2 regions of the Thauera butanivorans genome follow, and region 2 is predicted to be linked to the other one. Evidence: predicted binding sites of a transcription regulator. Region 2 holds the regulator's gene; the other holds the start of a gene.
The links. Region 2 encodes sigma-54, which starts transcription at its own class of promoters, with help from an activator protein. Its sites were predicted from a motif close to TGGCACGCTTNCTGCTNA; they were not measured.
Positions count from the first base shown of each region.

Region 1 (6,978 bases), 2.3 Mb from region 2:
GCGGATTGCCTGGTCGGGCGAAGGGTTGGGCTTGTAGGTCTCGGCGGTCTGCTCGACCTGGTTGAAATCGACGGCGGCGGTGACCTGGGCGCGGAAGTTGTCCTTGCCGAACAGCGGCACCAGGATGTTGTCGATGCGCTCGATCAGGCCTTCCTCGACCATCCGCACGTACTGCAGCTGGTTGGCGTTGAGGCCGGCGCGCATCAGCGGGTCGGCCCGTTCGGTCAGCAGCTTGCCGCTCTGGTCGATGATCTTGACGCCTTCGGCGGTCATGCGCGGCACGCTGGACGACACCAGATGCACGATGCCGGCGACCTGGTTCTCGTCCAGGATGCGCCCCGGGCGCAGGTTCACCATCACCGACGCGGTCGGCTTCTGGTCGTCGCGCAGGAAGGCGGTCTGCTTGGGCATCGCCAGATGCACGCGGGCGCTGTCGACCGCCGAGATCGACTGCACGGTGCGCGACAGCTCGCCTTCGAGCGCGCGCTGGTAATTGACCTGTTCGTTGAACTGCGAGATGCCAAGTTTCTGCCCATCCATCAGCTCGAAGCCCGCCAGCCCGCCCTTGGGCAGGCCGGCCGCAGCCAGGCGCAGGCGGGTTTCGTGCACCTGCGCGCTGGGCACCAGGATCGCATTGCCGGTGGACGACATCCGGTAGGGCACGTTCTGCTGCTGCAGCGTGGCGATGACCTGGCCGCCGTCGCGCTCGTCGAGGTTGGAGTACAGCACCGCGTAGTCGGGCGGACGGTTCCACATCAGCAGGGCTGCGATCAGCGCGATCGTCAGCGCGAGCGCGGCCGCAGCGGCGATCTTCTGCTGCTGCGTCAGCGCCTTGACGTTCTCCAGCGCCTGCTGCAGGCGAGAGGGTTCGGTGGGCTCGGCAGGCCCGGTATTCGGTGCGTTCCCTGCGGGCGCCCCACCAATGGGCATCTCGGCAGTGTTCTCGGCAGCGGCCATGATGGCGGTCCACTTTTTCGGATGGGCGCATTGTCACGCGGCCCTGGCAAGGGTGGTCATGCGAATAGCGGCATTTTTTGCCGCCTGTTTGCCGGCTAAGATAGTGCCCACCATGATTAGAGTGCAGGGCGTGAATACGGAACCCAGCCATCCTTCTGCCGGATCGCCGGCCGCTCCGCTCGACGCGGCGCAGCTGGCCGAGGCGTTCGCGCTGTTCAACCGCGCTTCCGAGGAACTGTCGACCGCCTACAACGCGCTGCAGGCGCAGGTCGGGCAACTGACCGAGCGGCTGTCGGTGCTGATGGGCGCGCTGCCGGCAGCGGTCGTCGTCGTCGATCGCGCGGGCCTCGTCGTCCAGGTCAATCGTGCGGCCGAGGCCTTGTTCGGCGGCGCGCTGGTCGGCACCGCCTGGCGTGCCGCGTGGGCGCGCCTGCAGGCCACCGAGACGCCGGGCGAGTTCAGCTTCGCGGCGCCGGGCGAGGGCGGTAGTGCGGACGAGCCGCGGCGGCTGTCGCTGTCCGAATCCGCGCTCGAATCGGGCGACGAGCGGATCGTGCTGCTGCACGACATCACCGAAACACACCGCATGCGCCTCGCTTCAGAGCGCAACGAACGGCTCGCGGCGATGGGCGAGATGGTCGCGGGCCTGGCGCACCAACTGCGCACGCCGCTGGCCGCCGCGCTGCTCTACACCGGCAATCTGCGCCAGCCCGAGCTCGGCGCCGCGCAGCGCAGCCACGTCGCCGACCGCGCGCTGGAGCGCCTGCGCTACCTGGAACGCCTGATCCGCGACATGCTGCTGTTTGCCCGCGGCGACAGCCTGGGGCGGCAGCGCTTCCACGTCTGCGAACTGGCGGCGGAACTCGCCCATACGCTGGAGCCGCTGGCGAGGGCGAAGCAGATCGAGTTCGACGCGCACTGCGGCTGCGGCGACACCGAACTCCTTGGCGACCGCAAGGCACTGGGCGGCGCGCTCACCAACCTGCTCGAAAACGCCATCCAGGCCAGCGAGGCGGGCGGCTGCGTGCGCTTCGACGTCGCAAGCGTGCCGGCCGCCGACAGCGGCCTGGGCGTGGCCGCGGTGCGCTTCGCCGTCAGCGACGAAGGCCGGGGCATTCCGGCCGAGTTGCAGGAGCGCCTGTTCGAGCCTTTCTTCACCACGCGCGCCGAAGGCACCGGACTCGGCCTCGCCATCGCGCGCGGCGTCGCGCGCGGCCACGGCGGCGACATCCTGCTGCGTTCGGCGCCCGGCCAGGGTTCCACCTTCATCCTCAGTCTGCCGATGTCGCTCGAACTGCCGGCAGACACGACTTCTTCGCCGTCACCGCCATGATCGAACACCTGAACATTCTCGTCGTCGAGGACGATGCCGCGCTGCGCGATGCCGTGTGCTTCACGCTGGAGATGGCCCGCCACGGCGTCACCGGCGTCGATGGCGGACCGGCGGCGCTGGCCGAACTCGAGCGCCAGCGCTTCAACCTCGTCGTCACCGACCTGCGCATGCAGCCGATGGACGGCCTCGAACTGCTGCACGAGATCCGCCTGCGCCAGCCGCAACTGCCGGTGCTGCTGATGACGGCCTACGGCGACGTCGACAAGGCGGTGGCAGCGATGCGCGGCGGTGCCTGCGACTTCCTGATGAAGCCCTTCGAACCCGAAGTGCTGCTGGAGAACGTGCGGCGCTACGCGGCGCTGCCGCCCGCCGCCGAGGACACCGTCGCCGAAGACCCGCATACCTGCAATCTGCTGGCACTGGCCGCGCGCGTGGCCGAGACCGACGCCACGGTGCTGCTGTCCGGCGAGTCCGGCACCGGCAAGGAAGTCTTCGCGCGCTACATCCACAGCCATTCGCCACGCTGCAGCGGCCCCTTCATCGCGATCAACTGCGCGGCGATCCCCGAGAACCTGCTGGAGGCCACGCTGTTCGGCTACGAGAAGGGCGCTTTCACCGGCGCGCAGGCCGCACAGCCGGGCAAGTTCGAGCAGGCCCAGGGCGGCACCATCCTGCTCGACGAAATCTCCGAAATGCCGCTCGGCCTGCAGGCCAAGCTGCTGCGGGTGCTGCAGGAGCGCGAAGTCGAACGCGTCGGCGGCAAGAAGCCGGTGGCGCTCGACATCCGGGTGCTGGCCACCAGTAACCGCGACATGCAGAAGGAGATCGCCGCGGGCCGCTTCCGCGAGGACTTGTACTACCGGCTCAACGTCTTCCCGATCGCGATTCCCGCGCTGCGCGAGCGGCCGGGCGACATCGTGCCGCTGGCACGTCATTTCCTCGGCCAGCACGCTGCGCGGCTCAAGCGCCAGGCCCGCCTGGCGCCCGAGGCCGAGAACCTGCTGCCGAGTTACGGCTGGCCGGGCAACGTGCGCGAACTTGAGAACACCTTGCAGCGCGCGCTGATCCTGACGCCCGGCGACACCGTCGGCGCCGAGACGCTGCGCCTCTGCCTGCCGCACTGGGACGGCGCCGCAGCGGCGCCGGCGCAGATCGCTCCGGCGGCAGATTTTGCCGCGGCATCCAGCAAGGCGCCTGCCGCGCCGGCGGCAATGTTTGCCGCCAGCCAACCGTTGCCGCCGCAGACCGGGGCTGTCGCTGCAACTGCCCAGGCCGCTCGCCCGGCGAACATGAAGGATCTCGAACGCGAGCACATCCTCGGCACGCTGCGCGAACTGGGCGGATCGCGCAAGAAAACCGTCGAAAAGCTGGGAATCTCGGAACGAACCTTGCGCTACAAGCTGCAGCAGTACCGCGACGAAGGCTACGATGTCTAGCCGGCGGACGAACTGCATGGCGGTGGCACGGGCTTTGCTCTGCTAGACTGACGTCAACAGCGACAAACAGAGCGACACAGGCCGGGGAACCGAAGATCGGCAGACAGATCACAAGGCCGAAGACCTGGACCGGAGAGCGAGCATGGACACCCGTGGAATCGACCAGATGTTGAGCGAACTGCGCTCGGTATCCCAGGCTGCACAGAACAAGCCTGTGGAAACGGCTGCGCCCGCGGCGGGCGGCGTCAACTTCGCCGATGTGCTCGACAACGCCCTCAAGGACGTCAGCGCGGCCCAGTCCGAAGCACGCCAGATGGCGCAGGAGTTCTCTGCCGGCGACCCCAACGTCAATCTTCAGGACGTGATGGTCAACCTGCAGAAGGCCAACCTGTCCTTCCAGCAGATGGTGCAGGTGCGCAACCGCTTGGTCACCGCGTATCAGGACATCATGAACATGCCGGTCTGATACAGCCACGAAGCCAGCGCGACATAGGGCCGGATCACGGCCCCATGTTTTTTACAGGTGGGACGCGAAATTCCGGACGGCCTGGAGCAGGGTTTCCTGCAGCGTCCTTTCTTCTCCGCTGAGCTGGCGCTGCAACGCGGCGACCAGGCCATCGATCACGGTCCGCGCCGCCGTCCCATAGTCGAAGCCTGCCTTGTGGTAGTCGGCCTGCCCCATGTCTGCGGCCATGCCCGACATCGGGATGCCGCCGCGGGCGCTCGTCCACATTTGCAGCTCCAGGTGCAGGCGCGTGCCGGGATCGAGGTCGCTGGTGGCCTTCGACCAGGCATCCTTGACGCTTTGTGGGGCGTCATTGGGCGGGAAGAGCATGGTATCGGCACGGCCGATGCGGGTCAGGCCGTCCTGGTTCAGGTCGCGGCTCATGTTGCGTGGCAGCAGCAGATTGAGCGCGCCTTCTTCATCGAGCGTGGCCGGATCGGGGAGAGAGGCCAACGAATGCATGTGCTGCAGGGCTCGCAGTTCATCCTGGCTCAGTGTTTGCAGGAACGCCTGTGGCTGGGCAAAGCCATTGGCTGCGTCGGCCTTGCCGAGGATGTTCAGGTAAGTGTCCCTGCTGCCGTCCAGTTGGGCGTGATATTCACGACCGAGTCCGGGGTTCTGGCGACGCTCCTGCAGCCAGGACTCGTAGCCTGCCTGGATGGTCTGGCGATCAAGCGTCGGGCCGTGGCCAGCAGTGCCTGGGACGGCCGAGGCGGACATGGGGGATTCTGCCGCGTCGATTTCACGCGCTGCCAGCGCCCGGCCGATGCTGGAAAGGCTCACGCTTTCGGTGTTGCGCGATAGCGCGACGAGCGCGGACGAAGCGGCATGGCCGTTCTGCTGCTGGAGGGCGGATCGAACGGATGCCCCGTAAGCCTGGATGCCGTGGCCTGATTGAATACGCATGCTGTTCTCCGTCGAGTGTCTCCAGACGGGGAGCAATAGTCATGCCTTTCCACTGTCGAGCCATTCCGGCGCGGCGCAGGGGCAAAATCGAACAGGCCGGTGTCCAGCACGCGATCCAGCGCCACCTTGCCGAACTCGGCGACTTCGATGCGGGCGCGCGGGTTCAGGCCACGCAGGATGGCCATCAGGCGTTCGCGTTCCTCGGCGCCGACCAGATCGATCTTGTTGAGCACGATGACGTCGCAGAATTCGACCTGCTCGATCAGCAGATCGACCACGGTACGGCGGTCCTCCGCCCCGAGCGACTCGCCGCGTGTCTGCAGGCTGTCGCGCGAGCCGTAGTCGTGCAGGAAGTTGCGGGCGTCGACCACCGTGACCATCGTGTCCAGCTGCGCCAGGTCGTTGAGGCAGCGTCCGTCCTCGCCTTCGAAGGTAAAGGTCTCGGCGACCGGCAAGGGTTCGGAGATGCCGGTGGATTCGATCACCAACTGGTCGAAGCTCCCATCGCGGGCGAGGCGTTCGACTTCGACCAACAGGTCTTCGCGCAGGGTGCAGCAGATGCAGCCATTGCTCATCTCGACCAGCTTCTCGTCGGTACGGGACAGTTCGGCGCCGCCGTTGCGAACCAGCGCGGCGTCGATATTGACCTCGGACATGTCGTTGACGATGACCGCGACCCTGCGTCCTTCACGGTTGTGCAGGATGTGGTTCAGCAAGGTGGTCTTGCCGGCGCCGAGGAAGCCCGAGAGCACGGTCACCGGCAGTTTTTTCTGTTGCGGCTGGGAAAGGTCTGCGTTCATTGCTCGTCAATTCAGTAAAAGCGCGATCGGTTATGTTATAATATAACAAAAGGCGTTTCAACGAGCGTGCATACCTCCGGGCGGAGGCTTCGCCAGCGGCAGGGGGTGGAAGTCGGCCCTCAGGCCGTCGGGCAGTTCCCGCAGATGCCGCGGATTTCGACGATGGCGCTTTCCATCCTGAATGCGTGGGCCTGCGACAAATCCGTCAGGTGCTGCTCGATGGCGTGATCGGCGAATTCCTGCACCGATCCGCAGCGCTTGCAGATTGCAAAGGCGACCAGGTCATGCTCATGCTCGTGTGGATGCGCACAGGCGACGAAGGCGTTGAGGCTGTCCAGCTTGTGGGCGAGTCCGCAACTGACCAGTTTGTCCAGCGCCCGATAGACCTGCGGTGGAGCCTTGATCCCCTCGTCGCGGAGCTGCTCGAGCAGCGCATACGCGCTGGTCGGCTCCTTGGCACGCTGCAGCGCATTCAACACCAGCGTCTGGTGCCTGGTGAGTGTCGGACTGGGCATTCCCTGTTTCTCCAATCGGTTCGTCTCCTGGCGTCCGCCAGGTGAAGCACATGCGTGTCGATGAGCTTCGGCACCATCCTGCCGATGGGGGCCGGGCAGGTATATCTCAGGTCTTATAGAGGACTTTTGCGCGTTGGCCTTGACCGGAGCGTAAATCGGTCGCATCCTCGCGGTCGCCCGCGTTGCATGAGTGCTGCGCCCGGGTTCCCATGAATCATGCCAGAGAGTGCGTACAACATGACCGAGAGAGTGAACTGCCATCGCCTTCAGGTGGCTGCGAATCTGAAGCGTTTCATCGAAGAAGAGGCCCTGCCGGGCACGGGCGTGGATGCCGCCGCCTTCTGGAAAGGCTTCGATGCGCTGGTACACGATCTCGCTCCGAAGAACCGCGCGCTGCTCGCCGAGCGCGATCGCCTGCAGACCGAACTGGACAAGTGGCATCGCGCCAATCCCGGCCCGATCACCGACATGGCCGCTTTCCGTGCCTTCCTCGAATCGATCGGCTATCTGCTGCCGCAGCCGACCG
Region 1 is NZ_CP183038.1:2,972,343-2,979,320, reverse strand. Features, by position in the region: gene fliF (flagellar basal-body MS-ring/collar protein FliF) at 1-957, opposite strand, end outside; gene ACNQFN_RS14400 (sensor histidine kinase) at 1,070-2,290, shown strand; gene ACNQFN_RS14395 (sigma-54-dependent transcriptional regulator) at 2,287-3,726, shown strand; gene fliE (flagellar hook-basal body complex protein FliE) at 3,869-4,192, shown strand; gene ACNQFN_RS14385 (hypothetical protein) at 4,244-5,014, opposite strand; gene ACNQFN_RS14380 (GTP-binding protein) at 5,011-5,937, opposite strand; gene ACNQFN_RS14375 (Fur family transcriptional regulator) at 6,057-6,452, opposite strand; gene ACNQFN_RS14370 (malate synthase G) at 6,690-6,978, shown strand, end outside.
Region 1: a site for sigma-54 is predicted at 3,750-3,767, ahead of fliE (flagellar hook-basal body complex protein FliE). Genes of this name have one in related genera too.

Region 2 (6,978 bases):
TCGCGCGCGGCTTCTACGCCTGCGCCGACGCTTTCGGCGTGGACCTGGCCGGTGGCGACACCACCCGCGGGCCACTGAACCTGTCCGTCACGATCATCGGCGAAGTGCCGGCGGGCGCAGCGATCGGCCGCGCCGGCGCCCGCGCCGGCGACGACTTGTGGGTTTCGGGCCAGCCCGGCCTGGCTGCGCTCGGCCTCGCCGCGCTGCGCGGCGAAGTCGATCTGGACCCGCCCGGCCGCCAAGGCTGCATCGCCGCGCTGCAGCGCCCGCAGCCGCGCGTGGCGCTGGGGTTGGCCCTGCGCGGGCTCGCCAGCGCGATGCTCGACGTCTCCGACGGCCTGCTCGGCGACCTGGCCCACGTCCTGGCGCAGTCGGGTGCCGGCGCCGTCATCGATAGCGCGGCCCTGCCACTGGCGGCGCTGCTCGCGACCGGCGCGCCCGAGGACAAGGCCCGCGCCTGCCTGCTGGCGGGCGGCGACGACTACGAACTGCTGTTCACCGCAGCGGCCTCCGCGCGCACCGACATCGACGCGCTGTCGCGCCGGCTCGCGCTGCCGCTGCACCGCATCGGCCGGATCACCGGCCGGGCGGGCGAATGCCTGCTGCGCACGGCCGACGGCGAGGAGCAGGTCCTGCATCCGAGCGGCTACGATCACTTCGCATGAACATCGCCGCCGCCGTCACGCCCGTTCTTCCGCCCCCCCCTCCCCGACCTTCCGGAGCGAGCCGATGCGCCCCACTCTGAAACTGATGATGAGCCACCCCGCCCACTTCATCTCGCTCGGCTTCGGCTCCGGCCTGTCGCCATGGGCGCCGGGCACGGCGGGCACGCTGCTGGGCTGGGCGCTGTATCCGCTGCTCAGCGCGCCGCTGTCGGAGTTCGTCTTCCTGGCCTTTCTTGCCAGCCTGTTCATCGTCGGCGTGCTCGCCGCCGAACGCACCGGCCGCACGCTCGGCGTGCCCGACCACGGCGGCATCGTCTGGGACGAGATGGTGGCGATCTGGCTGGTGCTGGCATTCACGCCGGCGACGCTGGGCTGGCAGGCGGTCGCGGTGGCGCTGTTCCGCTTCTTCGACATCGTCAAGCCGCCGCCGGTGCGCTGGGCCGACCGCAGCTTCAAGGGCGGCTTCGGCGTGATGTTCGACGACATCATCGCCGCCGGCTACACCCTGCTCGTGCTGGCCATCCTGGTCCAGCTGTTCGGCCGCTGACCAGCCCCGGTCCCCCCTTCAGCACACATGCGAACGATGGATAGCGAACTGAACGAACTCTCGGCCGCGGCCGGTGCCGCGCTGGCCGCGCGGGGCTGGCTGCTGGCCACCGCGGAATCCTGCACCGGCGGCTGGATCGCGGCGACCGTCACCGCCACCAGCGGCAGCTCGGCCTGGTTCGACCGCGGCTTCGTGACCTATTCCAACGCGGCCAAGACCGACATGCTGGGCGTCGCCGCCACGACCCTCGAAGCGCATGGCGCCGTCAGCGAAGCGACCGTCACCGAAATGGCGGAAGGCGCGCTGATCCACAGCACGGCAGACGTCGCGATCGCCGTTTCCGGCGTCGCCGGCCCCGGCGGCGGCACGCCGGCAAAGCCCGTCGGCATGGTGTGCGTGGCCTGGGCGCGGCGCGGCGCGGCCACGCTGGTGCAGACGCTGCAGCTGGCCGGCGACCGCGAGGCAGTGCGGCGCCAGACCGTCATCCAGGCGCTGCGCCGCTTGATCGAACTGGCTGGCGCGGATATTGCATGACATATTTGCTGTATATAAATACAGATGCTAAGCTGACGCCGTCAGAGACCTTGTTCAGGGCTGCGACAGCTCGCCGCCGAAAATCCCTGCAAGCTCTGTGCCATAATCCGCCCATCACTCAGGAAAAGTTTTCATGGACGACAACAAGGCCAAGGCACTCGCCGCCGCGCTCTCGCAGATCGAAAAGCAGTTCGGCAAGGGCTCGATCATGCGCATGGGCGACGGCAACGTCGAGCGCGACATCCAGACCGTCTCCACCGGCTCGCTCGGCCTCGACATCGCACTCGGCCTCGGCGGCCTGCCGCGCGGCCGCGTGGTCGAGATCTACGGTCCTGAATCCTCCGGCAAGACCACGCTGACGCTGCAGGTCATCGCCGAGATGCAGAAGCTCGGCGGTACCGCCGCCTTCATCGACGCCGAGCATGCGCTCGACGTCGGCTACGCCGAGAAGCTCGGCGTCAATATCGAGGACCTGCTGATCTCGCAGCCCGACACCGGCGAACAGGCGCTCGAGATCGCCGACATGCTGGTGCGCTCGGGCGGCGTCGACATCGTCGTCGTCGACTCGGTCGCCGCGCTGACGCCCAAGGCCGAAATCGAAGGCGAGATGGGCGACCAGCTGCCCGGCCTGCAGGCCCGCCTGATGTCGCAGGCGCTGCGCAAGCTGACCGCCAACATCAAGCGCACCAACACGCTGGTGATCTTCATCAACCAGATCCGCATGAAGATCGGCGTCATGTTCGGCAGCCCCGAGACCACCACCGGCGGCAACGCGCTGAAGTTCTACGCCTCGGTGCGCATGGACATCCGCCGCACCGGCACGATCAAGAAGGGCGACGAGGTGGTCGGCTCCGAGACCCGCGTCAAGGTCGTCAAGAACAAGGTCTCACCGCCGTTCAAGGAAGCGCACTTCGACATCCTGTACGGCGAAGGCATCTCGCGCGAAGGCGAGATCATCGACCTCGGCGTGGTGCACAAGATCGTCGACAAGTCCGGCGCATGGTATTCCTACAACGGCGACAAGATCGGCCAGGGCAAGGACAACTCGCGCGAGTTCCTGCGCAACAACCCGGCGCTGGCACGCGAGATCGAGAACAAGGTCCGTGCCGCCGTCAGCCTGCCCGAAATGCCGTCGGGCGGCGCAGCCCCGGCCGTCGCGGCGGACGAGGCCTGACAGGGACACCAGCGGCTGCCATGGCTGAACCGAGCCTGCGCGAACGCGCCCTGCGCCACCTCGCCCGCCGCGACCACTCTCGCGCCGAACTGGCGAAGAAGCTCGCGGCCTACGGCGACGAGGACGAGATCCGGGCGGTGATCGAACGCATGGGCGAGCTCGGCCTGCAGTCCGACGAACGCTTCGCCCAGGCTTTCGTGCGCAGCAAGGCGGCGCGCTTCGGCGCCAGCCGCCTGCGCAGCGAAATGGCGCGGCGTGGCCTCGACCGTGACCTGGTCGACGAGGCAATCGCCAGCGAATGTGCAGAATCGGAATCGGAGCGTGCGCGCAGCGTGCTGCGCAGCCGCTTCACCACGCCGCCCGCCGATGCCCGCGAATGGGCGCGGCAGGCGCGCTTCCTGCAAACCCGCGGCTTCGCACCCGACCTGATCCGCAAGCTGCTGAAAGAGCCCCACGATGAGTCTGCTTAAGGTCGCTGGCCTGCAAAAGCGCTACAAGGCACGCACCGTCGTACATGACGTCGGTTTCGAAGTCGGCTCGGGCGAGGTCGTCGGCCTGCTCGGCCCCAACGGCGCCGGCAAGACCACCTGCTTCTACATGATCGTCGGCCTGGTGCGCGCCGACGGCGGCCAGATCGGCCTCGACGGCAAGGACCTGACCCACCTGCCGATCCACGCCCGGGCGCGGCTGGGCCTGTCCTACCTGCCGCAGGAAATGAGCGTGTTCCGCAAGCTCACCGTGGCCGAGAACATCCGCGCCGTGCTGGAGCTTCAGGGGCTCGAGAACCGCCAGGTGGACGAGCGCCTGCAGGAGCTGCTCGAAGAGCTCGGCATCAGCCATCTGCGCGACAACACCGCCATCTCGCTGTCGGGCGGCGAGCGCCGCCGCTGCGAGATCGCGCGCGCGCTGGCCACCGACCCGCGCCTGATCCTGCTCGACGAGCCCTTCGCCGGCGTCGATCCGATCGCGGTGATCGACATCCAGAAGATCATCCGCTTCCTCAAGGAACGCGGCATCGGCGTGCTGATCACCGACCACAACGTCCGCGAGACGCTCGGCATCTGCGACCGCGCCTACATCATCAGCGAAGGCCGCGTGCTCGCCAGCGGCCAGCCGGGCGAGATCATCGCCAACGAAAAAGTCCGCCAGGTCTACCTCGGCGAGCATTTCCGCCTCTAGTCCAGGATGAAACCCAGTCTCCAGCTCAAGCTTTCCCAGCACCTCACGCTGACGCCGCAACTGCAGCAGTCGATCAAGCTGCTGCAGTTGTCGACGATCGAGCTGAACCAGGAGATCGAGCGCTTCCTGCTCGAGAATCCGATGCTGGAGCGCGAGGAATTCGACGAGCCGCCGCCCAGGCTCGAACCCTCAACCAGTTCCTCGCCGGCCGAGCGCGAGCGTGAACAGCAGCGCGAAGCCGACACCGACGGGGGCGGCGACGGCGACAACGGCGGTACAGCCGAGCGCGAAGGCGGCGACGAAGGCATCGACTGGTCGAACGTCGGCACCGGCACCTCGGCCAAGCGCGACGATGACGACGACGTCGACTTCCAGGAAATCCAGGCCGCCGAGCTGTCGCTGCGCGAACACCTCGACCAGCAGGTCGCGCTGTCGCCGCTGAACGACCTCGACCGCGCACTGGTGCGCTTCATCATCGAAGCGCTCGACGACGACGGCTACCTGTACCAGCCGCTCGAGGAACTGCTCGAACTGCTGCCGCCCGAGCTCGAGATCGACCTCGACGATCTGTCGATCGCGCTGCGCCACGTGCAGAACCTCGACCCGGCGGGCATCGGCGCCCGCACGCCGCAGGAGTGCCTGGCGCTGCAGCTGCGCGCGATGCCCGAAAGCTCGATCCAGATGCTGGCGCTCGAGATCGTCGACGGGCACCTCGAACTGCTGGCCGAACGCAACTTCGTCCGCCTGAAGAAGCTGACCGGCTGCAACGACGACGAACTGCGCGCCGCGCACGCCCTGATCTGCAGCCTGGACCCGCATCCCGGCCTGCGCCACTCGGCTTCCGAAACGCGCTACGTGCTGCCCGACGTCGTCGTGCGCAAGGTCCGCGGGCGCTGGAGCGTGAGCCTGAACCAGGAGGCGATGCCGCGCCTGCGCGTCAATCGCCTGTACGCCAGCCTGCTGCAGCAGAACAGGGGACAGGGCGGCGGACTCACCGGCCAGCTCCAGGAGGCACGCTGGCTGATCAAGAACGTGCAGCAGCGCTTCGACACCATCCTGCGCGTGTCCCAGGCCATCGTTGACCAGCAAAGACAGTTCTTCGATCATGGTGACGTGGCGATGAGGCCACTGACCCTCCGGGAGATCGCAGACCAGCTCGAGCTGCACGAATCCACCGTATCACGCGTCACCACGCAGAAGTACATGGCGACACCGCGTGGCGTGTTCGAACTCAAGTATTTCTTTGGCAGCCACGTTTCCACCGACACCGGCGGAGCAGCTTCCTCAACGGCAATCCGCGCACTGATCCGCCAGCTGGTGGACGCAGAGGACAGGAAGAAACCCTTGTCCGACGCACGAATTGCAGAAGTTCTGGGCCAGCAGGGTATCGTGGTCGCACGTCGCACCATCGCGAAATACCGCGAATCACTCAATATCCCGCCGGTCAGTTTGCGCAAATCGATCTGACAACAACAGGAGTTAGCATGAATCTCAACATCACCGGGCGCCACGTCGAAGTCACGCCGGCCATTCGCGACTACGTCGGCGCCAAGCTCGACCGCGTCATCCGCCACTTCGACAACGTCACCAGCGTGGCGGTGATCCTCTCGGTCGAAAAGCTGCAGCAGAAGGCCGAAGTCACGCTGCACGTGCGCGGCAAGGACATTTTCGTCGAAAGCGAGGATACCGACCTGTACGCCGCCATCGACGCGATGGCCGACAAGCTCGATCGCCAGGTCCAGAAGTACAAGCAGAAAATGGCCGACCACAACCACGAAGCCCTGAAGCACCAGGCGCCGCCCGAGGCCTGATACCGGCTTGCATTCGAAGCGAGGACAAGACGCGAAGCCGCAGACGGTGCTCATTGCACGGCAAGGCTGGGCAACGCGGTCATCGCTTCGAAGGCGAACCGGTGGATCGTCTCTTGCGGCTTTCCTTCCGGGGTGTGGTTATAATGCGCGCGTTTATCAAGACGCGGCTTCAACGCACCCCGGTCCAACCCCCGTCGCCCAACGTGGCGCCAGCGGTAACGGCGCTGCGCAAGCTCCATAGCGAATGAGCCTGATATCTCAACTCCTGCCACTGTCGAACGTGGTGGTCGATCTGGACGCCAGCAGCAAGAAGCGCGTCTTCGAACAAGCAGGCCTGCTGTTCGAGAACAACCAAGGCATCGCCCAGAGCCTCGTATTCGACAGCCTGTTCGCCCGCGAACGGCTCGGCTCCACCGGCCTCGGCCAGGGTATCGCCATTCCCCACGGCCGCATCAAGGGCCTCAAGGACGCGGCGGGCGCCTTTCTCCGCCTGGCGGCGCCGGTTCAGTTCGATTCGCCCGACGGCAAGCCGGTCAGCATGCTGTTCGTGCTGCTGGTGCCCGAACAGGCCAACGAGACCCATCTGCAGCTGTTGTCCGAACTGGCGCAGATGTTCAGCGACCGCGAATTCCGCGAGGCCCTGCTGGACGCACCCGACGCCGCGCACATCCACAAGCTGTTCGTGAACTGGGGCGCCGATGAATGAGGCAGACCAGCGTCGCGCGGCTGTTCGAGGCTGAACGGGAGCTCCTTCAGCTCAGCCATGTCAGCGGACGGCTGGATGCCGTGCTGGCGGTGGCCGAAGAACGGATCTGGCCGGCCGACCTCGTCGGCCACCTGAACCTGATCCATCCTTCCCGGCTGCAGATCGTCGGCGCCGCCGAACTGGCCTGGGCCCAGCGCCAGACCACCGACAAGGTCGCCCACCACCTCAACGAGATCCTGTCCAGCCAGCCGCCGGCGATCATCGTCGCCGACGGCTGCGCGGTGTCGAACATCATCCGCGGCGTCTGCGAAGCGCACGACGTCGCGCTCTTCACCACCCCCCAGCCTTCGGCCAGCGTCATC
Region 2 is NZ_CP183038.1:697,618-704,595, reverse strand. Features, by position in the region: gene thiL (thiamine-phosphate kinase) at 1-665, shown strand, start outside; gene ACNQFN_RS03415 (phosphatidylglycerophosphatase A) at 730-1,212, shown strand; gene ACNQFN_RS03410 (CinA family protein) at 1,249-1,746, shown strand; gene recA (recombinase RecA) at 1,880-2,920, shown strand; gene recX (recombination regulator RecX) at 2,941-3,390, shown strand; gene lptB (LPS export ABC transporter ATP-binding protein) at 3,377-4,099, shown strand; gene ACNQFN_RS03390 (RNA polymerase factor sigma-54) at 4,106-5,566, shown strand; gene hpf (ribosome hibernation-promoting factor, HPF/YfiA family) at 5,584-5,910, shown strand; gene ptsN (PTS IIA-like nitrogen regulatory protein PtsN) at 6,155-6,616, shown strand; gene hprK (HPr(Ser) kinase/phosphatase) at 6,613-6,978, shown strand, end outside.